DNA from 3 places in the Neobacillus sp. SM06 genome. Region 2 is predicted to be linked to each of the others. Evidence: predicted binding sites of a transcription regulator. Region 2 holds the regulator's gene; each other region holds the start of a gene.
The links. The regulator Rex, encoded in region 2, represses fermentation and respiration genes when NADH is low (regulators of the CRP and FNR family bind a similar motif). The targets are predictions, from matches to a motif close to TTGTGAAATATTTCACAA.

Region 1 (8,046 bases), on a different contig from region 2:
TACAGCTAACAGATGGCTATTCAAAAATGGGAAATCAATTGTATGAAGCAGCAGTAAGGATGAAAAGCGTGAGTTACCAGTTAGAGAAATCGCTTGCTGCAAATCCGGAGCGGCAAAAACAACTGCAGCAATTAAGTCAAGGGACTATTCAGCTTGAAGAATTGTCAAAACAAATGATCATATCCTCAGAAAAAGGGGCAAAACTAACGGCCATTTCTGACAATACCATTTCCGGTTTAAGCGGTATGCAGCAAGGCCTTAATAGCCAAAAGTCTTCTTTGCAAGAATTAAACGAGAAAAAAATTGCGCAAACAAATGATCTGAAAAAATTAGCGAATGGTCTTTCTGAAATGGGAAACCAGTTAATCACAATAAGCAATAATTTAGAAACCATGCTGACGTATTCCGACAATATGTCGCCAGGACTTCCAAAGACCCAAAGGACATTGGATAAAATGATTTATGATGATAATGGTAATTTACGAGATTTATTTAGTAATGTCATCGTAGGGAAAGAGAACATGCTCTTTATCGTGAAATTTAAAGGAAACGTGGAGGATTCGACAAAAAGTGAAGTCGCTGGTGAGATCAAACACTATTTAAATGAAAATAAGCTTCAATCAATCAACACAATGGTATCAGGGAAACCGGTGCTGGATGATTCCATTCGGACATCTATGAAAACAAGTATGAAAAAAATGATAGGACTATCCATAATTTTTATGATCATTGTGCTCACGATCGTATTTAAAGTTAGGTGGAGACTCCTTCCGCTCCTGGTCATTTTGCTTGCTGTCATTGGCACAATTGGTCTAATGGGGTGGTTAAGCATTCCAATGACAATGGTTTCAATGGCCGTTTTTCCAATCCTAATTGGGCTTGGTATCGACTATGCTATCCAATTCCAAAGTCGTTACAATGAAGAAATGGAAAGAAGGGAACAGGCTTAATGAAAAATAAAAAAGAACAAAAAAGTGTATCAAGTTTAAACAGCACAGTCAAAAATATGGTTCCAGCTGTTTTAACAGCAATTAGTGCAACTGGACTTGGTTTTATTGCATTGTACACATCACCTGTGCCAATGATTCAGGATTTTGGGAAAATGCTGACGATTGGGATTGTGATCAGTTTTTTTGTCGGCCTGTTTATTTTGATCCCAGTCTTATTCACAAGAGACCATTTTTTTACGAAAAAAAATGGTAAAAACCCAAAAGTTCAGGGAACTTCAAAAGTTGAAAGATTACTTGAAAAAATAACACGAACCGTCATTTCTTTTAAATGGGTTGTCATCTTCCTTGCATTGATTACTGCAGGACTTGGTATTTGGGGAGATATAAACACAGGCGTCGAGACAGATGTAGAGACTTTTATGCCACAAAATACACCGGAGTTAAAAGATATTCATAAATTGAGAGAGATTTTGGGAACTACCGATCAAGTATCGATTATGTATAGCGCAGAGCATGTACTTGATAACAATATATTAAAATGGACAGATGACATGACGGAGACTTTGCAAAAAAAGTTTCCTGATGTCGTGGTGAATTCCCAATCCATTACCACACTCTTGAAAAAAGCAAATGGAGGGAAAGTGCCAGAGAATCCAAAATCAGTCATAAATCGTATGCCAGAGGATCAATTGAAACTATTTGTAAATAAAGAACAAACCGAAGGAGTCATCACGGTAGGGATTAAACACTTAGAAGCAAAGAATCTAAAACGCTTTATCGGTTACTTGGAATCCTATGTTGGAAAAAATCAATTGGCTGGACTGACCACTACAGTTACTGGAAAATCCGTCCTTGATGTTGAAATGGTTTCTTCCTTAACGACAGGAAGGCATAAAATGACTCTAATCGGAGTTGGACTTGTGTTTCTCGGTTTGCTTGCCATTTACCGTCATCCACTAAAAGCATTCATCCCTTTACTTCCCATTCTTTTTATTGTCGGCTGGTCGGGGGGAATCATGTATTTGTTCGGCATTGCTTATACCCCTCTTACGGCAACCCTGGGTGCTTTAATTATCGGAATCGGGACGGAATTTACCATTTTAATAATGGAAAGGTTTTATGAAGAACGAAAGAAAGGTTTTGCAAGTATGGAAGCAATCATCATTGCGAATAAAAAGATTGGCCGAGCGGTTTTTGCCTCTGGATTATCTGTGATCGGCGGGTTCAGTGCCTTACTTGTTTCCGATTTCGTCATTTTGAGCAATTTTGGTATGATGACATTATTGAATGTGTTCTTTGCCCTCCTTAGTACGATCATTGTAATGCCTGCGATATTAATCATCTTTGATCGGTTTGTTAAAGTAAAGAAGGGCAAATTACAAGCAGCAGAGGAGTGAAAGAAGTTTGCGAAATAAAACAGATCAAATTATTGAGGCCGCTATGAACGTGTTTATGAAGAAGGGCTTCCTACAGGCAACCACTCAGGAGATTGCACGGGAAGCGGATGTTGCCGAAGTAACATTGTATCGGAAATTCTCCACTAAACAAAATTTATTTGAAACAGTGATTAAAAAGGTATTGGAAAATCAGTTTCAAACAAAGATTCTTAAATTTGCCGAAGAAGATACAGATTCTTTCTTTTTGAAAGTATTGGACAACCGGCTTGAAATATTATCGAAAAACCAAAAAATGATTAAAATGCTTCTTTCTGAAAGTCTTGTAGGAAACTTATCAGAAGAATTAAACTTTCCCTCCTTTATTTTCAACGGGTTAAAAAAAGGCGTCCAGCTCCATTTTGATCGGCAGAATATAAAAGCGGATGCCGGATTGTTTGCCCAGCATATTGGGGGAATTCTTCTCAGCAATGTTTTGTTTATAAAGGATGTTCCTTATAATGAACTGGATCCCCAAAAAAAGGAAGAACTATTGCGTTATCATTTAAATTCCCTAAAAGCAAATTTATAAGCTCAAAGGTTGCTTCAATATAAAAATCAGATTGCAACAAGTGGTGTTGGTTATTAGGGAGAAAGGAAAAAAATCATGTCAATTTCAGAGATGGTTGAAGATTTATTCAAAGATGAACACCTTACGGAAAAACAGAAAAGAATTATAGAAGCAGCCGTCCTAATTTTTTCAACGAAAGGATTTTTTGATTCTTCTACGAAAGAAATTGCCATAAATGCCGGGGTTGCTGAAGGGACGATCTTTCGATATTACCGAACAAAAAAGGATTTACTCCAATCGATAATGGAAAAAACAATTTCAAAATTAACAACCATTCATGGCAATGGAATGAATGAAACAGAACGATTTGACAACCGGTACAAGAATCTTAAAGATTTTATTTCAACATTTATAAAAGAAAGGTATGATATGGTCAAAAAGTATTCACCGCTTGTCAAAATACTTTTACACGAATTGACTCTCCGGAAAGAAATCTGGGAACCGTATTTCTTAGTAAACCTTAGAAGTTTAAATGAAGACTTTAAAAATTTGTTCGGTAAATTAGGGCAAAAAGACGATCGTATAAAGAATGGCTCGGAAACCGCATTAAGGTTAATCATTACCACGATGGTAGGATTTTTCGTATTCAAATTTCTTTTAGACCAAGAGATAAATGGGCGGGATGAAGATGAAATCGAAATGATTGTTAACTATATAGTTGATGGTCTTGTGGTACGGGCATAACAAAAATAGAATGGTAGAATGAGAGTGCAAAAACTTAAAGGAAATAGCAACCTTTCTCTATACAAAATAGAGGGAACCTTCGTACCTTGAAATCCATTTTTATTTAGAAATTAAATCAAAAAAGCACCTCATTCTTGGAATCTTTCAAGTTGAGGTGCTTGCTTTATTAGCTAATCAGAATTTATATCCATAAATTCTGAACGCATAAGGGCAACTACGCCTCTGTCTTCGCTAAAGGCTCGCCAATCGGCGAGTTTTCTTTATTTTTTCTTTTTTCCGGTAAAGGATCCTTTGTCCCAGAATCCCTTTTCAGAGCAGCCGATACAGGTGAACCCAGCTGAGATGCAGCGATCCAAGCCAAGTGCTTCACACGAATTAAAGGCTGTTGGACCTTTGCATCCTAATTTAAATAAACAATAGCCCTTTCTCGCCCCTTCATCGTCATATGACTCGGCAAACAATTTTTGATCAAAGAAGGGTTTCCGGTGGCAGGTCAAATGGACGGTTGTTTGATAGAATTTTTTTGGACGAAGCTTCTTGTCGAGTTCTGGCAGCTCCCCGTGGAAATGGACGTGCAGCAAGGTACCGATAATTACTTCCGGAATCGGCGGGCAGCCGGGGACAAGGGCAACAGGCACATCCTCGGGAACAATCGAGCGAATGTCAGCTGAATGGGTAGGGTTGAGCCCAGCTGCTGAAATGCCTCCCCATGCAGAACAACTCCCGAAAGCAATGACTGCCTTTGCATGCTTTGCTGCATGGATAATTTCTTCTCTGACCGATTTCCCAGCGATCATCAGAAATTCATCGCTCCCCGGAATTCCTCCTTCGACCGCAAGAACGTATTGGCCCTTATATTTTTCTAAAATGGTTTCCTTGTGTTCTTCCACTTGGTATCCGCCTGCCGCAGAAAGAAGTTCGCTGTATTCAAGTGAAATAAAGTTCAGCATCGTATCCAAGGTGGATGGTTCAAACGAACGAGTGAACGCTTCCTTGCACCCGGTACAGTCCAAAGCACTGATCCAAATGACCGGCAATCGGGTATCCGTTTGCTGAAGCATTTCATCGGTTACTTCAATCGCTTCCAACCAGCTGTATTGTGGCATCTCATCGATCTCCTTTAATATTGCTCAGTATTTCACATGTTCTTTAAGCTCATTATACCACCGATCGATCGCCAAAAAATCAGAAAACAAAGATTCCACAAAAATGTCATAGATCAATAGATGAGTTCGATTTTTTACACAAATTGCAGCTATTCTTCAAATAAGCAAGGGATTGCCATTTTTCTGAAAAGTGATATTATTAATACAAATTATTTTTTCATAAATGACTATGGTTAATCGTATGCCAGATCGTGTTAAAATTACTTTCTATAATTGTGACAGGAGATCAGTATGAATACAAAGACCTTATCTTTAGAGAAACTGCAAATCCTTCAATTCATTGATGACCAGCAAGAAAACTTAATCGATTTTTTAAATCAGCTTGTTGGGATTCCTTCTGATAACCCACCTGGAGATTGTCAAAGAATTGCGGAACATCTATATAGAAGGCTTGAAGAATTCAAATTTGAAAATGTTTTCATCCATCAAGTTGAAGAGGAAAAAGTAAAAGCCGTTGGCATGACGAAAACCGCAAATGTTATTGGTTTTCAATCATTTGGCAATGATGGTCTGGAAATTACCCTTAACTCGCATGGGGATGTTGTCCCTCCCGGCAAAGGGTGGATGCAGGATCCGTATGGCGGTCAGATTGTCGATGGAAAAATGTACGGCCGTGGTGCCGCTGTTTCAAAATCGGATATTGCTTCCTTTACTTTTGCTACCCTTGCATTAAGAGAAGTCAAAGATCATTTAAGCGGAAAAGTCTCTTTGGCGTTTACTTTTGATGAAGAATCAGGCGGGGAAATTGGCCCGAAATGGCTGCTTGAAAAAAAGCTGATTCACCCGGATATGGCAATTTGCCCGGGATTCACGTATTCCCTCGTCAATGCCCACAATGGCTGTCTGCATTTAGAAGTTAAGTTAAAGGGGAAATCTGCTCATGCGGCAGAACCGCAGTTTGGGCATGATGCCCTTGAAGCGATGAACGGTGTTTTAAGCGCATTGTATGAGTACAGGAAAGGATTTTCAAAAATAAAATCGGCTGTTCCCGGGATCGAGTCTCCTAGTTTAGTAGTGGGCTTAATTTCCGGAGGAATCAATACGAATGTTGTTCCGGATACAGCAGCAATCCGGTTGGATCGGCGTTTAATTCCAGAGGAAGATCCTGCAGCAGCAGAGTCGGAAATCCGAGAGATTGTTACAGAAACGCTGAAAAATTTTCCAGGAGTTGATCCGGAAGTAACTCAGGTTTTGTTAGCGAAGAGTTTTGGTCCTATTTCTGTCGATTCCCCTTTAATCCAAGCGGTTAAGACCAATTGGCGAGAACTGATGGGCGGAGAAGAACTTCCTGTCAGCGGTTCGCCGCTTTATACCGATGCGCGGCATTTCTATGAAGCTGGAATCCCGGTAGTGTTATTTGGAGCAGGCCCGCGAACATTGGCAGAAGCAAATGGACATCGTGCCGATGAAAATGTCAGAATAGAAGATTTAATAAAAGCAACTAAGATTGTTGCTTTGACCTTGTATGACCTGTTGCAGAAAAAATAGCTGGGATAGAGAGGGACGGGTTGATCAAAAACAGGAATTGCAAACCAAAAGAGTTTAGCGCTCTGTATTGAATAATAGAATGGCCTAGTTATCTGCTGGGCCATTTTTTGTCCTGGTAAAGGTGTCGGATTGAATTATTCGACAAATGCGTCGAATTAATCGGGAAATGCGTCGAATTCCAGGTCAACCACGTTGAATTAACCGGCAACCACGTCGAATTCCGGGTCAAATGCGTCGAATCAATCGGGAGACGCGTAGAATTCCAGGCCAAACGCGTCGAATTATGGTGCTACAAGAAGTCAAGACAGTTTTTTTGAAAAATTAAGGTGTATACAAGATTAAATTACTTAGATATTTCTATAATACAAGGGTCTTGATCTCCTCTTCCTGTATGGAAATTGAGGGGAATAGCGCCAATTAGATATTGTCCACAGGTGGAGGACATAGTATAAGCGAAGGCGTGGGAGAAATGGTTTCCTCCTACACCCAAGATCACCCCAAAGCGCTGAAATGTTGGTAAAATTTCATCCTCTTCATAAAAGATTGGTTCGTTAGAACGAATCTTTTATGAAGAGGGCAGCAAGCGAAGCGCGGTAGGATTTTTTAAGTTTAGATATAAATATAAGACAACTTTCTTGACGAACACCGCTACTGTTATTCACATGTGGATAACAGTACAACATCCCGGTTATACACAGCAGCTGGTGTATGGTTATCCAATGACTGGTGTGGTAAGTAGTGGTTGTGTAGATGGATATAGCGTTCCACACCTTGCCTCGTTTCTCGCGGGCTAGTATAGTCGTTGATATAAATCTCATTGTACTTCAGGCTACGCCAGAACCGTTCTATAACGATGTTGTCCTTTGCACGGCCTTTGCCATCCATGCTGATGCGGATTTCGTTCTCCTTTAGCAAATCTGTGTACTGTGGGCTGGTAAAGTGGCTCCCTTGATCACTGTTAATAATGGCGGGTTTGCGTTTGGCTAGCGCCCTTCTCATAGTCTCTAATACGAACCCGATTTCAAGGCTTTGATCCAATTGCCAATCCACAATGAAGCGAGAATACCAATCCATGATGGCGTAGAGGTACATCCAGCCTTGCTTCATCCGGATATACGTGATATCCACACTCCAAACCTGGTCGGGCTGAGTAATGTTTAGCCCTCGAAGTAGGTAGGGGTAGATCCGGTGCTGGAGATCCCGTTTGCTAAGGTTCGGACCGGGATAGATAGCCATAATACCCATCTCTCGCATGTACTTTCTTACTGTATTTTCGTGAATAAGATCCCCTTCTCGATTCATAATGGCAGCTATCTTTCGATAGCCCAGAAAAGAATGCTTTGTGTATAGCTCATCAATCCGGTGCTTGAGGCGAATTTCCTCCGGAGAGGGAGGGACCGGCTTATAGTAAAGACTGGTGCGGTTTAGATTAAGTAAATCCGCTTGTACGAGGATGGAGTGTTCGGAGCAATCCCATTCTATGAGATCAATACGCTCTTCACGAGTAAAGTTAGAGGCCAGATTTTTTTTTAAGCCACGACAATTGGGTGGTTAACTTACCAACCTCGGCGTAGAGTTCATTGATTTGTTGTTCATATTCTTTTTTCATTTTGGTGATACCTTTACGATCATCAACAAACAGCTGTGAGAGGTTTTGTACCACCTCGGATTTCCACCGGTTGAGGACATTGGTATGGATCCCATGCTCAGAAGCGAGCTGTGAAACTGACTTTTCTTCCTTTAGGATTTCCAGT
Region 2 (8,046 bases):
GGGCATATTTATGCCAATCGACTTGTAAAAGAAATGGAGTTTCCGCTGTTGGCACTAGTTGTCTCAGGCGGGCACACTGAGCTTGTTTATATGAAAGAACACGGCCATTTTGACGTCATCGGGGAAACGCGAGATGATGCGGCCGGTGAAGCGTATGATAAAGTCGCGAGAACGTTGAATATGCCTTATCCGGGGGCCCGCATATTGACCGGCTCGCCCAAGAAGGCAAACCGGCAATTGACCTGCCGAGAGCATGGCTTGAAGAAAATTCATATGATTTTAGTTTTAGCGGGTTAAAATCAGCTGTGATCAACACCGTTCATAATGCAGAGCAGCGCGGTGAGAAAATGAAACCGGAAGATTTGGCTGCAAGCTTTCAGGCAAGTGTCATTGACGTACTGGTGAAAAAAACGGTAAAAGCAGCCGAAGAATACAATGTCAAACAAGTTTTGCTGGCTGGCGGTGTTGCGGCAAATAAAGGATTAAGAGCGGCGTTGACAGACGCCTTTTCGGCAATGCCATCCGTAGAGTTGGTAATCCCGCCATTATCGCTTTGCACGGACAATGCCGCGATGATTGCGGCAGCTGGCAGTGTGATGTTTGCGAAAGGAAAGCGGGCTGATTTAGCGTTAAATGCCAATCCTGGACTCGAAATTGATAAATACAATCATGAAAACAGTTAATAAAGTCTCTCTACGGGGCAATGGACGGATGTTTGCCGATCGATTGCACACCGGGAGGGACTTTTTTTTGTGGATAAAGTGAAACTTCAATTCGAAAAAAGAATTCCTTATTGTGAATAACCAATAATAACTGTGTATAATGTGGATAAGTAAATCGTTTTTTGTGGATAATGTGGAAAAATGACAAAAAGGTTACTGAATTAAGATTGTAATTGTGGATAAAAATGTGGAAAAGCGGGATTTAGTATCCCGCTTTCCGTTTGCTATCGGTAGCTGTTCGTGTTGAGTGGCTCGTCGCCGCGTTTTTATTCGGCAAGCTCTGTCCATTCTTCCAGTAACATTTCTAGTTCGGCTTTGGCTTTGTCGTTTTGCGCCGTTATTTCCAAAACCTTCTCATGGTCTTGAAAAATCTCTGGTTCACACAACTGCTGTTCAAAACTGTTGATTTGTGCTTCCAACTGTTCGATTTTTACTTCAATTTCTTCTAATCGCCTTTTCCGTTGGCGTTCTACTTTTTTGCTTTCTTTGTCCTGTTGATAACTTGTTTTTTCCGAAGTGGCGAGGGCGGCCGTTTTTGTGGCTGAAGCTGTTTTTTCAAGGGCTTTCAGCTCTTCGATTTCATTTTTCTTTTCCACATAATAATCATAGTCGCCAAGGTACTCGCTGCAGCCATCCGCATGTAATTCAAGCACTTTGGTTGCGATTCGATTGATAAAGTAACGGTCGTGGGAAACAAATAAAATGGTTCCCGGATAATCGATAAGGGCATTTTCGAGAACTTCTTTGCTGTCAAGGTCAAGATGGTTCGTTGGCTCATCTAAAATAAGAACGTTCGCTTTTTCCAGCATTAGTTTGGCAAGAGCCAGACGCGCCTTTTCGCCGCCGCTAAGTGTGGAGACGATTTTTAATACATCGTCTCCGGAGAACAAGAAATTCCCGAGCACGGTCCTGATTTCTTTTTCCGGCTTTAACGGGAAATCATCCCAGAGTTCGTTGAGGACTTGTTTATTGGACGTCAGCTCGGCTTGTTCCTGATCATAATAACCGATGGTGACGTTTGAACCGTACTGTACGGAACCGGAAAGGGATGGCAGCTTTTTTATAATCGTTTTTAAAAGTGTTGATTTACCAATCCCATTCGGCCCGACTAAGGCAATGCTTTCGCCGCGGCTTACTTGAAAGGTGAGATTTCCGGCAATTTTTTCACCGTAACCAATCGTCAAGTTTTCTACCTTTAAAACATCATTGCCGCTTTGCCGCTCAATCTCAAAAGCGAAGGAAGCGGACTTCTCATCCCCTAAAGGGCGGTCGATGATTTCCATTTTATCCAATTTTTTGCGTCTACTTTGCGCCCGTTTGGTTGTTGAGGCCCTTGTCAAATTCCGTTGAATAAAATCTTGCAAATCGGCAATTTCCTGTTGCTGTTTTTCATACAGCTTCATTTCCCGTTCGTAATTGGCCGCTTTTTGTTCCAAATAGGTACTGTAGTTTCCAAGGTATTTTCTGATTTGGCGGCGGGAAACTTCATAAACGGTATTGACGACTTTATCGAGAAAATAGCGGTCATGGGAAACAATTAAAATGGCCCCATCATAGTTTTGCAAATATTGCTCAAGCCAAGAGAGGGTTTCAATGTCCAAATGGTTTGTCGGCTCGTCCAATATTAAGATATCTGGCTTTGTGAGCAGCAGTTTTCCTAATGCCAGACGGGTTTTTTGGCCGCCGCTTAAACTGGAAATCATCAAGGAATCATTGGGAAAATTTAACCCGTGCAGCACCGAGCGGATATCGGCTTCGTACTGATAGCCGCCAAGCTCCTTAAAATTGATTTGCAGCTGGTCATATTCTTTCAGAATTCTTTCATACCGGTCTTGATTTTCATGGATGAGAGGATCGGCCATGCTTTCCTCTAAGTTTCTCAATGATTTTTCCATCGTTTGCAGGTCTGCAAACACTGTCAGCATTTCTTCCCCTATCGATAATTTGGACTCCAAACCGGTATTTTGCGCCAAATAGCCGATCGTTACGTCTTTCGGCTTGATGACTTCACCACTGTCATGTGAAATCTGTCCGGCAATCATTTTTAATAATGTGGATTTCCCAGCTCCATTGCGGCCCACGAGCGCAACGCGGTCACGAGTTTGTAATTCCAGTTTTATATTCGATAAAATTAGGTCAGCCCCATAGTATTTTGAAAGTTGATTGACTTGTAGCAGTAGCATTTTTTTCACCTCAATTACTAAAATTAGTGTACCGTATTCCTTGATTGTCAGCAATAAAGTGAGTGTGGATTTTACTGAACGTTACTGCGGGATAAAGTCGATAGCCCGGCTTTTTAGCGGTACAAAATCAATTAATTTAAGATTATTCGTGCAAAGTTTCACACATACAGTGAAAAATAGTGTATGATTTAACTGGAGGAATGTAATAATGGCAGAATTTACACATTTCAATGAAGAAGGCAGAGCAAAAATGGTGGACGTTAGCGACAAGCCTGAAACAACGAGGACGGCACTGGCCCACTCCAGCATTACCGTAAATAAAGAAATTTACGAAAAAATTACTCATAATGAGATGAAAAAGGGCGATGTGTTAGCAGTTGCCCAAGTTGCGGCGATCATGGCTGCAAAAAAAACATCGGAAATTATACCGATGTGCCACCCGATTGCGTTAACCGGCATCAATATTTCTTTTTCTTGGGAAAAAGGTCAGCCAGATCAATATACATTAAATATAAAGGCAGCGGTTAAAACGAAAGGGAATACAGGTGTAGAAATGGAAGCGCTAACAGCCGCATCTGCATGTGCGTTGACCGTGTACGACATGTGCAAAGCGGTTGACAAAGGAATGATTATTGGCGCCACTTATCTTGTGGAAAAAACCGGCGGCAAGAATGGTGATTTCAAACGAACCGAACAAATTTAAGATTGATGGGGGTGTAAGGAATTTATGAACAATGAATCGATGAAAATCCCGCAGGCAACGGCAAAACGGCTGCCTTTGTATTACCGATTTTTAAATCATCTTCATTCTTCGGGGAAGCAAAGAGTTTCCTCAGCGGAATTAAGTGAAGCCGTGAAAGTAGATTCGGCTACAATTCGCCGCGATTTTTCCTATTTTGGCGCGTTAGGAAAAAAAGGCTATGGCTACAATGTGAACTATTTGCTGTCCTTTTTCCGAAAAACGCTTGATCAGGATGAATTGACAAAAGTGGCTTTGATCGGAGTAGGGAATCTGGGCACTGCTTTTTTAAATTATAATTTTTTAAAAAATAATAATACGAAAATTGAGTATGCCTTCGATGTCGATCCGAATAAAATTGGTACCAAGATTGGAGATGTTCCGGTTTTTCCTATGGATGAGCTGGAGGAGCAATTGAAGGCTGAGGATATCCAGGTGGCCATTTTAACGGTTCCCGCGCCCGTGGCGCAAACCATAACCGATAAATTGGTCAAAGCCAATATCAAAGGAATTTTAAATTTCACGCCAGCAAGATTAAATGTTCCGCCTTCGATCCGGATTCACCACATCGACTTGGCAGTGGAATTGCAGTCGCTTGTCTATTTTTTAAAGCATTATCCGAACGAGAACATTGAAGAAGAAATGTAACGATCAGAAGATCTTTTCGCCACGGAAGGTGAAAGGATCTTTTTTTGCTAATCAGAATTTATATACATAAATTCTGATTAGCATAAGGGCAACTACGCCTCTGTCTTCGCCAAAGGCTCGCCAATCGGCGAGTTTTCTTTAAAACCTTTAAAACGCAACAGTGTTATGTTACGTTTTTATTCGAAAGGGGTTTTTGCTATGAGTGATGAATTAATTTCTAAAAAGGATCTTTTGGACTTAACGGGTATTTCCTATGGACAGTTATACCGGTGGAAAAGGAAAGATCTGATTCCGGAGGACTGGTTTATCAGGAAATCCACTTTTACCGGTCAAGAAACCTTTTTCCCCAAAGAAAAAATACTTGAGCGGATCAATAAAATTCAAACAATGAAGGAACATCTGTCGCTAGAAGAACTGGCAGATATGTTCTCTCCCAATTTGACTGATTTGCAGTTATCAAAAGACGAATTGATAAAACGTAACATTGTTTCAAAATCGGTGCTTGATTTTTATTTAGAAAATGATAACCGTGGCCAGCAGTTTGACATAGCGCGAATCGTTGAAATCGTTATTCTGGAAACACTCCTCCAGTCGGGTGACATTCATCAGGAAGAAGGTAAAATGGTTCTCGATCTTTTAAAAGACCATTCGCCATTATTGAAACAAAAAAACTGTGAATTAGTGATCCTTCGGAAACTAGGCATTTCAACATGCCTGCTGCTTGTGAATGCGGAAGGGGTTTATTTTGAAAAAGGGGCAAAAGTTGTTACACAGCTGCCTCTATTAAATCTGATGGAAGAATTAAAGGTAAAACTAGTATAGAGATGAATGTAGATGGCATCGAATGAACGGGGAGATCTGATCACCTTCAACAGAAATGCTGCCTTTGCTGCTTCCATTTATCAAAAACGAAGGTGTACTTTTGGCCAAGGTGATCGAAGGGGATGACATCTATCTTGAAAATACGAAAGCTGAGGTCGTGAGAGGCAATACGATCCAGATTGGATCAGGCTGTACAATCGGTCAGGTCGAGTACTCTCGCACGCAGCTTTAGCCAGGATTCGGAGTCGTCGGTAAAAATAAAAACAAAACGAAGCCTCAAATGAGAAAAAGAAATTTGCTCTCATGCTTTCGTACCAGTCACGGGCACCCTTAAACGTACGGGCCTTTTCATTTTAGGATGAAAAGGCCTATTTTTTCCCTTTATTTTTTGCAAAAGAAAACAAGATAATTTTGAGCCCCGAACCAAGATCAAATGTCGCAAGAATGACGAGCAGGTAGGCAAAAAAGCCCCAGCCGTTTTGCTGGACATCCTGGATGGCGAAGTAGGTAAACAAGGCTCCTAACAACAGATAAACGAAGCCTGAAAAGAGCGGTGACTGTCTCATAAAAATCCTCCGATAAAATTTTGCACAAACCCGGCATCTTGAATCAATTTTTCAAGATCATTCCGGAAAGCCGATTGAATGATAACCACAAGTGTATTCATGGCGACATGGGCGAAGATGGGCACAAGGATATGCTTTGTCCGGATATACAGATAGGCAAAGGTAAAGCCCATCGATGAATACAGCAGGACATGCTGCGGCTCCATATGTGCGAGCGCAAAGATAACAGAACTTGCAAGCGCGGAAACAAAGAAGTTAAATCGTTTGTATAGGGTTCCAAACAGGATTTTCCGAAAAACGATTTCTTCAAGAATCGGTCCGAAAATCGAGCTTACAAGTATCGTTAATGGTAAGGTGTCAATGATTTTTAAAATTTGCTGTGTGTTTTCAGACCCCATCGGCACGCCGATCAGCCGCTCAATGTTCGCTGCCAGCGATTGAGCGAAAAGAGCAAGAAAAACGCCGAAAATGGCCCAGATGATCGAGACACTTAGCGAGCTTCCCGAACGGTTATCACGCGTGCCGCGCATTTCTTTTCGCAAAATAAACAAGGTGATGGCAAGGCCAATGCTAAAACTAATAATCAGCCAATAGGGAACAGCCAGCCTTTGATTTTGACCAAGCTGCTTAAGAATAAATGCGGTGAGCGGAATGCCGGCGAAACTGGAAAATTGCATGGCAATGTATACAATTAAGATTGTCCAATCGTCTCTTTTCAAAATGCGAGTCTCCTCCAAAGGTAACGAAATATTTCTGCACTATAAACCATTCTACTCTTTTAATAGCCGTTCTTTCAAATAGAAGCGTTTTCGCGAAAAAAATTGGTATAAAATCGATTGTCGATAAACATACTTTTAAAGGTGTTTGCATTGACAAATAAAGCAATTTTTTTTGCAAAAAATTTTGGCTTCATACTTGCAAAAAATGATTCGATTCATTATTATAATAATTGTGTTAGCACTCAAGAGTAGTGAGTGCTAATAATGACTGAATAACATATCAATTTGAGGAGGTTGTTTGAATTGTTAAGACCATTAGGTGATCGCATTGTGATTGAGCTTGTTGAATCAGAAGAAAAAACTGCAAGCGGTATCGTATTACCGGACTCAGCTAAAGAAAAGCCTCAGGAAGGAAAGGTTGTTGCCGTTGGTACGGGTCGCGTCCTTGATAATGGAGAGCGCGTTGCCCTTGAAGTTTCTGTAGGCGATCTGATTATCTTCTCAAAATACTCTGGTACTGAAGTGAAATACCAAGGTACTGAATACTTAATTTTACGTGAAAACGATATTCTTGCTGTTGTAGGCGAGTAATTGAATTTGAACATTTATACTTATAATCAATCTTTTGAGGAGGTTCTTGTAAATGGCTAAAGAAATTAAATTTAGTGAAGATGCACGCCGCGCTATGCTTCGCGGAGTTGATACACTTGCAAATGCGGTAAAAGTAACGCTTGGACCAAAAGGACGCAATGTCGTTCTTGAGAAAAAATTCGGCTCACCACTCATCACAAATGACGGTGTAACAATTGCCAAAGAAATCGAATTAGAAGATGCTTTTGAAAACATGGGTGCGAAGCTTGTTGCTGAAGTTGCCAGCAAAACAAACGATGTTGCCGGTGACGGTACAACAACGGCAACTGTTCTTGCACAAGCGATGATCCGCGAAGGTCTGAAAAACGTAACGGCTGGTGCGAACCCAATGGGAATCCGCAAAGGAATCGAAAGAGCCGTTGCAACAGCTGTTGCCGAATTAAAAGCCATTTCGAAGCCAATCGAAAGCAAAGCATCAATTGCACAAGTTGCGGCTATTTCTGCTGCTGATGAAGAAGTGGGCCAATTGATTGCTGAAGCAATGGAGCGCGTTGGCAACGACGGCGTTATTACGATTGAAGAATCCAAAGGCTTCACAACTGAATTAGATGTAGTCGAAGGTATGCAATTTGACCGCGGCTATGCTTCACCATACATGGTAACTGATTCAGATAAAATGGAAGCTGTATTAGACAATCCATATATCTTAATTACCGATAAGAAAATCTCCAGCATCCAGGAAATCCTTCCGGTTCTTGAGCAAGTGGTACAACAAGGCAAGCCATTACTTTTGATTGCTGAAGATGTTGAAGGCGAAGCTCTTGCAACATTGGTTGTCAACAAACTGCGCGGAACATTCAATGCAGTAGCTGTTAAAGCTCCTGGCTTCGGTGACCGCCGCAAAGCAATGCTTGAAGATATCGCTGCATTAACTGGCGGGGAAGTAATCACAGAAGAACTTGGCCGCGACCTTAAATCGGCTACAATCGATTCTTTAGGACGCGCTGCAAAAGTTGTCGTTTCAAAAGAAAACACAACAATCGTTGAAGGTGCCGG
Region 3 (8,046 bases), on a different contig from region 2:
AATCATTTTGCTGCTTTGGGCAGGGATCCTTTATTGGATCGTTGTACTGATTTTAAACAAGACAACTTGATTAAGTCTACAAAGATTGGAAATAATTATACTATGAACAGAACAAAATGGGAGTTGAATCCTCCTTTGAACTGTGTTTCTATTTAATTATGGAAAAAAGAGTGAAGAGCCGGAAACGCACGAACCATCCCCGTGTTTCCAATGGAGGGTAAGAAGTGGGAAACTTATTAACGGAGAGAACGATTAAGGATTTGGTTACGGATGCAATTTATCGCCGCGGCAATTCTTATTTTAGACAGGGTCGTGTACGAGATTTGTTTTTTGATTTTTCGAGGGGAATTTGGCATGCAAAAGTAAAGGGATCCAAGACCTATAAGGTTGAGGTTCGAATTAATGAAGATGGGATCGAGGGGGATTGCAATTGTCCGGCGTTTGATCAATATTGGCATCCATGCAAACATATTACGGCCGTGCTCCTTGAAATCCTGGATAGTGAGTCAAGTAATTCGGAAGATTCCGAGACTTATTCAATGTATGTTCGGCAACAGGAAAGGGATCAAGAACGGCAACGGGAATTGATGAAAGAAAGGCAGCGGGAACTAATAAAGCAGCAACAAGAAAGGCAAAATCAATATGTCAAACAACTGACAGAGCAGTTTATCCAAAGTTTTGCCCTTTCCCGGCAAGAAACGGTGGATTCAGCGCCCAATCGACCGAAAGAACCACTGCTGGTGGAATGGATTTGTAAGATCACCAAACCATATTATACCGGGAAGCCGATGATTTCCATTGAAATGAAAGTTGGCTTAAAACGCCCGTATGTGGTGAAAAAAATAAAAGAGTTTTTAAAAACTATTCAAGCGCAAAACCAGTACGTTTTTACGAAAAATTTTACGTATGATCCGACGGAGCACAAATTTATCGAGGAAGACGAAGAAATCATTCAATTGCTGCAAAATGCATTGAAGCAGGAAGAAATTTATCAGGAATTGCAATCTTCCCATTTCTATTATGCTTCGTCGACCGATGAGCGCTATCTGATTCTTTCGCCAATGATTGCCGACGAAGTGTTGCGATTGCTAGAAAAAGGAAATGTTCGGTTTGAAAATCGCGATAATGCGTTTGATCAAATCGAGCTAAGGGATAGCGAATTACCTTTAGCACTTCAACTTGATAAAGGAAAACAAGCTGGATTTCAACTCGATTTATCCGAATTTCTCTTTCTTGATTATTTAGAGCATTATGGATATGTCCTTAAGGACAATGTTTTCAACAAACTTACCATCAAGCAGCAAGCCATCATTAAAGAAGTAACCCAATTAGTGGCCAAAACGAATAATCCGCTGTTGCCAATTGATCAGAACCAAATTGAGCCCTTTCTTACGCATGTGGCACCGAAGATCAATACGGTAGGAAATTTAAAGATTGCCAGCTCCATTTCAAACCAAATCATGAAGTTTCCTTTAGAAGCAAAGGTATTTGTGGATCATGTGGATGGTTTGCTTCATGTCTCGCTAGAATACCATTACGGTGAGAACAAAATCGATCCGTTTGAGCCTTCCAATGAAAACAACGGAAAAAGCACGATTATCGTGCGTGATGCTGAAAAAGAACAGGCGATTATGGATCTAATGGAGTCGGCTGATCTAAAATTCAACGGAGAACTGCTCTATGTTAACGAGGAAGAAGGAATGTTTGATTTCCTATTTGAAACACTCCCGCAGCTGGAGGACAAGGCAGAGATTTACTTAACGAATCGGGTAAAATCGGTTATTTTTCCAAAAGAGCACGCACCCGTTACGACTGTTGATGTTGATTCATCGGGCAACTGGTTGGATATAAGTTTTACAATGGATGGAATTGGCGAAGAAGATATCCAAAACATTTTGCAAAACGCGGTGGAGAAGAAAAAGTTTTATCGCCTGCCGAATGGTGCGTTCGTATCGTTGGAAACAGAGGAATTCCAAACGATTCAAAACATAATGGCTGAATTTCATCTTAAACCATCACACTTGAAAAAAGATTCCCTCAAGCTCCCATTATATCGAGGGATGCAGTTGGAAGAGCTGGCTGGTCAAAATCAAGGCAATGTCAAATATGGAAAGCAGTTCCGTCGCCTGTTGAACCGGATCAAAAACCCGGAAGAACTCGAATTCGAGGTGCCTGAATCGCTTCATGCCGAGCTAAGAGACTACCAGAATTATGGTTTCCAATGGTTAAGCATGCTGAAATTTTACCAGTTTGGGGGGATTTTAGCAGATGATATGGGGCTTGGTAAAACGCTGCAAAGCATTGCGTTTCTTTTATCGGAAAAAGAAAGAACGAAGCAAGTGAAGCCAGCGTTAATCGTGGCGCCAGCATCGCTGATCTATAACTGGAAAAATGAATTTCAAAAGTTTGCCCCATCATTAAGTGTGGAGGTAGTGGCGGGCGCACCGCAAGAAAGAATGGACATGCTGCAGCAAGCTGCCGTACCGGATGTTTGGATTACCTCCTATCCTACTTTAAGGCAGGACATTGAGCATTATGCGAAGCACGCATTTCATACAATGATTTTGGATGAGGCGCAAACGATTAAAAATTATGCAACAAAGGCCGCGAAGGCGGTAAGAGACATTCAAACCGAAACGTGCTTTGCTTTGAGCGGCACACCGATTGAAAATTCGGTGGATGAGCTGTGGTCGATTTTTCAAACAATCATGCCGGACTTTTTCCCAAGCCAAAAAGTTTTCCGCCAGCTGGAGCCGGAAAAGATTGCAAAAATGATACGGCCATTTTTGCTGCGGCGGGTGAAAAAGGATGTACTGAAGGAATTGCCGGATAAAATTGAAACAGTCGATTATTCCGAGCTTTCGAAAGAGCAAAAAGCATTATACCTTGCTTATTTGGAAAGAATCCAAGCGGAAACAAAAGAATCGCTGCAAGGAGAAGGATTCCAAAAAAGCCGGATCAAAATTTTAGCTGGTTTAACACGCTTGCGGCAATTATGCTGTCACCCTTCATTGTTTTTGGAAAATTACCAAGGAGACTCGGGGAAGCTGGAGCAATTAATGGAGATCGTTGGGAATGCTGTGGAAAACGGGCGCCGCTTGCTGATTTTCTCACAATTCACCAGCATGCTTTCGATCATCCGTTTGGCCTTGGCGGATGCTGGCCTAAGTTTCTTTTACCTGGACGGTCAGACCCCGTCAAAAGAACGGGTTCAAATGGTGGATCAATTCAATCAAGGGGAAGCAACTGTTTTTCTTTTATCGTTAAAAGCAGGCAATACCGGTTTGAATTTAACCGGAGCCGACACGGTCATCTTGTATGATCTTTGGTGGAATCCGGCTGTTGAAGAACAGGCGGCAGGACGCGCCCACCGCATGGGTCAGAAAAATGTCGTCCAAGTGATTCGCATGATTGCCCAAGGAACGATTGAAGAAAAAATCTACGAATTGCAACAAAACAAACGGGAACTGATCGAAACACTGATCCAGCCTGGCGACCAGGCGCTCTCAAGGCTCACCGAAGAAGACATCCGGGAGATTTTGAGTATCTAACAGCTTGCATATGGCGAGTGACAAAGGCAATGCCCTTAAGCGGGTATTGCCTTTTGTACTACGATCCGAATTGATATCGTAATTTACCATCCTCTTTTCCGTTCACAAACCCTTCACAAAGAAAACGGTTTAAGTGGATATTCAAATTTTAGTCACAAATTATGTGAAAATATTCACATTCTTGGTGCTATACTTTCAATATCAACACAGTAACAGTAATAACTGTTTACGTATGAAATACATGAAAAAATGGTTATTTGAGAGGAGAATGTCATCATGAATTACGGAAAAGTCAATCGGGTTGTATTAGTTGGAACGGGTGCAGTCGGCTGCAGCTACGCTTACTCCATGATCAACCAAGGTGTAGCAGAAGAACTGGTACTTATTGATGTAAATGAAGCAAAGGCTGAAGGCGAAGCAATGGACCTAAACCACGGAATGCCGTTTGCTCCATCGCCGATTAAAGTTTGGAGCGGAACGTATCAGGACTGTGAAACGGCCGACTTGATTGTCATTACTGCAGGATTGGCACAAAAGCCTGGCGAAACACGGCTACAGTTAGTGGAAAAAAACACAAAAATCTTTAAAGACATTGTTAAAAACATTATGGCAAACGGATTTAACGGAATTTTCCTTGTCGCAACCAATCCGGTTGACATTTTAACCTATGTAACCTGGAAAGAATCAGGACTGCCAAAAGAACGGGTCATTGGTTCTGGAACGGTACTTGACTCAGCGCGCCTCCGCTTTGGACTGGGTAAGTACTTCAACGTCGATACACGAAATGTACATGCCTACATTATTGGTGAGCACGGAGATACCGAACTTCCTGTCTGGAGCAAAGCATCGATTGGCGTTGAGCAGCTTGAATCCCTTTTAGCAGAAAAAAATGAACTGAAAAAGGAAAGCCTTGAAGATATTTTCATCAATGTCCGCGATGCCGCTTATCACATCATTGAGCGCAAAGGAGCAACATTCTATGGAATTGGAATGTCCCTCGTCCGGATCACAAAAGCAATTTTAAACAATGAAAATAGCATTTTAACGGTTTCTTCTTATTTAGATGGACAATACGGACACGAAGATGTGTATATCGGCGTTCCAGCCATCATCAACCGAAACGGCATCCGCGAAGTCATTGAAATCGACTTAAATGAAAAAGAAAAAGAGCAATTTGACCGATCTGTCGCTGTATTAAAAGAAACAATGCAGCCTGTTATTTAAAAATGACCTTAAGTCATAATGGCAAATTATAAACAGAAGGTGACACCATGGAAACAATGAATCAGACAAAAAAAGGGTATTTTATGATGGCCGTGCTGTGGCTGGCATATGTAACCTTTGCGATGAACTGGGTTGCTGGTTCCTCGCTCACACCGCAAATCACAAAAACCTTTTTCGGCGGGTCAGTTGATCCCCTTATTTCACAATTGGTCAACTATTCGATTACAACTGCCCGGGTATTTGCCAATATCTTAGCTGCGGTCATCCTGATGAAATTAGGACCAAAAAAAGCCGCTGGAACTGCGATTGGCCTTCTCATGATGGGTCTTGTCGCCATCTATCTTCCAAATTATTGGGCCTATACAGCGGCTCGAATGGTCATGGCAGTAGGGGGATCAATGGTCATTGTCTACATGAATCCAGTTGTCGCCCACTATATTACAAACTCAAAAGTCAAATTGCGCATCAATGCAGCCAATACCGTTGCCTATAACGCAGGAGCTTTCATCGTCGCAATTCTTTTTACACTTTTCGCAAACCAAATGGTGGCAAACTGGCGCTTAACCTTAACCGCCTTTGCCTCCTTAACACTCTTGTTTTTCATCGGCTGGCTTTGGAAAGCGGACAATTTTGAAACAAAAGAAGCAAACAGCAACCGAACCGAAACCTACGGATATAAAGACGCCCTTAAAGATGGATTCCTATGGCGTTACGGCTTGGCCTTTGCATCATTCCTAACGCTCTACGTCTTATCACTTGTCAGCTTTAAAGCGATTTTCGATCAATATACCTTATTAAATGGCTCAGTCACAAACCTTTTAATCTCAGGATTCGGCATCGTTGGAACCTTTGCCGGAATCGCAATCGGCAACAAAGGCGTACCGCGCAAACCAACACTTATGGCTTCAGGCATCGTCATGGTCGGAACCTTTGCGCTCGCCCTGGTTTTTGCCAATAAACAGCCGCTGCTTTCCTATATCCTGATCGCCATATCCGGCTTTGCCATGTACATTCAATACCCAATCTTCCTGAACCTCCCGCACGAACTAAAAGGGATGACACCGCAAAAGTTGACGATCCTGTTCGGCCTCTTCTGGGCACTTGCCTATGCCGGCCAAACGATCGCAACCATTATCTGGAGCTATCTCCTGGGCGCAGCAGGCTACACCCCGGCCATGATCTTCTTCATCGCCGCATCAAGCCTCTACATTTTCATGGTCGCCACCTTCCCCGAAACCCGGGAACGAAAAGCCGCCAGCAGCAAAGCCGCCTAAAACACAAGTCCTCGAACCCCCGAGGGCTTTTTTTATGGAAAAATGTACACCATTTTGCCCCCTCTACCCGTTGAAATTAACATAGAGAGGAATTCACATTTTACTAAGTTCCCATACTGCATACCTCGCAAACATCATCGAAATTCATCTGGTTTTGTTGAAAAAAAGTTCATCAAACGTTTGATGAACTAACAGGCAGCGCCGGAAAAACGGAGCCTATTTCGATTCGACAAAAACCGCCTGGAATCATTCCCTACCACCGTTAAAGGTTTCAATTTTGCAAAAGGAGCATTCCTGTTAGAAGGATTTTCGGGGACTTGAACAAAAAGAGCCCTCTTGGTATGATGCGGGGTGTCAAATCTCGACGAATTAACCCCTAATTTGTTAACCAAGGAGGACTCCATAATGGATTTTAAACAAAATCAAAAAATAAATCAAGTTACCGAGAAAACACTTGTTGTCGGAATCGACATTGCTAAGCGTACACATTACGCTTGCTTTGTAGATGACCGCGGCCGAGTGCTCCAAAAGTCATTTGCAGTTTCGCAGTCTTTTAACGGTTTCGAGTTTTTCTATCAACGTATTTTGAGTGCGATGAAAGAACATGAAAAAACAGAAGTCATTGTAGGGATTGAACCTACAGGACATTACTGGCTCAATTTAGCCTACTTCCTTGAGGAACGAGGCATTCCCTTAGTCATGACGAATCCTATGCACGTCAAACGATCAAAAGAGTTGGACGACAATCTGCCAACCAAGCATGACCGCAAAGATGCGCTGGTGATCGCTCGTCTTGTAAAGGACGGACGCTTTAGTTATCCACGGATACTTAAAGAGATGGAGGCCGAACTTCGTGTTGGCTCAACCTTCCGAGGCAAGTTGACAGAGGAATTAGGCACTGTCAAAAACATGATGATTCGCTGGCTAGATCGCTATTTCCCTGAGTTCACTCAAGTATTTCCATCCTTCGGAAAAATGGCCATGGCTGTACTAGAATGTACCCCATTTCCAAGTGATCTTCACGAGAAACAACCCGATGAAGTTTTAACCCTTTATCGAGAGGTTGAGGGGCTCAAATCCCCCCAAAGACCAAAAGCAATACGTCTTATAGAATTAGCAGCTAACTCTATCGGAGTAACAGAAGGACGTGAGATGGCCCGTATTGAAATTGCCACACTCGTCAGCCGTTACCATCAGTTAGAAGAAGATATCGAAAACATTACCGGGCACTTGGTTGAGCTAGTAAAAACGTCTGTAGAGTACGAATGGTTATCAACTGTACCAGGGCTTGGAGATACAACGATAGTTGATCTATTAGCGGAAATCGGAAGCTTTTCACACTACGAAGACCCACGCCAAATAATCAAACTTGCGGGATTAACGTTACGTGAAAATTCCTCCGGTCTGCATAAAGGACAAAAGCGAATCTCCAAACGGGGCAGAAGGAAGCTGCGCGCCCTCCTGTTCCGAGTGATGATGCCAATGATTCGCCATAACGAAGCTTTTAGAAAGCTACATGAGTATTACACGAACCGTCAGGTTAACCCGTTACGTAAGAAGCAATCCATTGTGGTCCTATGCGGTAAGCTATTAAAAGTATTACATGGAATTAGCACGAAGCACAAAGCGTTCGACGCACAGCGAATGATGAGGGATATTCCTAGTCTCGCAGAGGCTATGTAAAGCCCTACATCCCCTTTAATAGACCTAGACAACAGGATGACACGGAGAAGCTGGCATTATATTTTCCATTCGACCTCGAGTCCCTAAAGGAGCTTCGCTAGCCTCTGCCTTATGACTAGACCGAACGAAGGAATGTAGGCACACTGATGCCCAGAGACATGGGAGGGTACGTCATCATAAGCTACGCAGAGATCCATTGTGCATCACATAAATTCCTTTCACTACTTTCCACTAATATCCAGTAGTGACCGCGTAGCGTACCCATATGGTGGAATAGTTTCACATATAATGAAAATACTGTAGGGGACTTTGTC

Region 1: ACQYAD_RS09060 (hydrogenase small subunit) is a predicted target of Rex. The motif match lies at 4,765-4,782, and genes of this name have one in related genera.
Region 3: ACQYAD_RS03215 (L-lactate dehydrogenase) is a predicted target of Rex. The motif match lies at 3,713-3,730, and genes of this name have one in related genera.

The regions. Positions count from the first base shown of each region.
Region 1 covers NZ_JBNWEO010000014.1:99,779-107,824, reverse strand. The annotation lists gene ACQYAD_RS09080 (MMPL family transporter) at 1-950, shown strand, start outside; gene ACQYAD_RS09075 (efflux RND transporter permease subunit) at 950-2,347, shown strand; gene ACQYAD_RS09070 (TetR/AcrR family transcriptional regulator) at 2,355-2,915, shown strand; gene ACQYAD_RS09065 (TetR/AcrR family transcriptional regulator) at 2,991-3,638, shown strand; gene ACQYAD_RS09060 (hydrogenase small subunit) at 3,899-4,744, opposite strand; gene ACQYAD_RS09055 (ArgE/DapE family deacylase) at 5,036-6,292, shown strand; one part of gene ACQYAD_RS09050 (IS3 family transposase) at 6,947-7,823, opposite strand; one part of gene ACQYAD_RS09050 (IS3 family transposase) at 7,822-8,046, opposite strand, start outside.
Region 2 covers NZ_JBNWEO010000017.1:313,842-321,887, forward strand. The annotation lists partial or broken gene tsaD (tRNA (adenosine(37)-N6)-threonylcarbamoyltransferase complex transferase subunit TsaD) at 1-683, shown strand, start outside; gene ACQYAD_RS15010 (ABC-F family ATP-binding cassette domain-containing protein) at 989-2,905, opposite strand; gene moaC (cyclic pyranopterin monophosphate synthase MoaC) at 3,114-3,608, shown strand; gene ACQYAD_RS15020 (redox-sensing transcriptional repressor Rex) at 3,633-4,292, shown strand; gene ACQYAD_RS15025 (YhbD family protein) at 4,491-5,114, shown strand; partial or broken gene ACQYAD_RS15030 (cytoplasmic protein) at 5,221-5,346, shown strand; gene ACQYAD_RS15035 (YdiK family protein) at 5,483-5,680, opposite strand; gene ACQYAD_RS15040 (CPBP family intramembrane glutamic endopeptidase) at 5,677-6,399, opposite strand; gene groES (co-chaperone GroES) at 6,703-6,990, shown strand; gene groL (chaperonin GroEL) at 7,043-8,046, shown strand, end outside.
Region 3 covers NZ_JBNWEO010000009.1:148,617-156,662, forward strand. The annotation lists gene ACQYAD_RS03205 (YkvA family protein) at 1-70, shown strand, start outside; gene ACQYAD_RS03210 (SNF2 helicase associated domain-containing protein) at 225-3,551, shown strand; gene ACQYAD_RS03215 (L-lactate dehydrogenase) at 3,828-4,775, shown strand; gene ACQYAD_RS03220 (MFS transporter) at 4,823-6,049, shown strand; gene ACQYAD_RS03225 (IS110 family transposase) at 6,455-7,732, shown strand.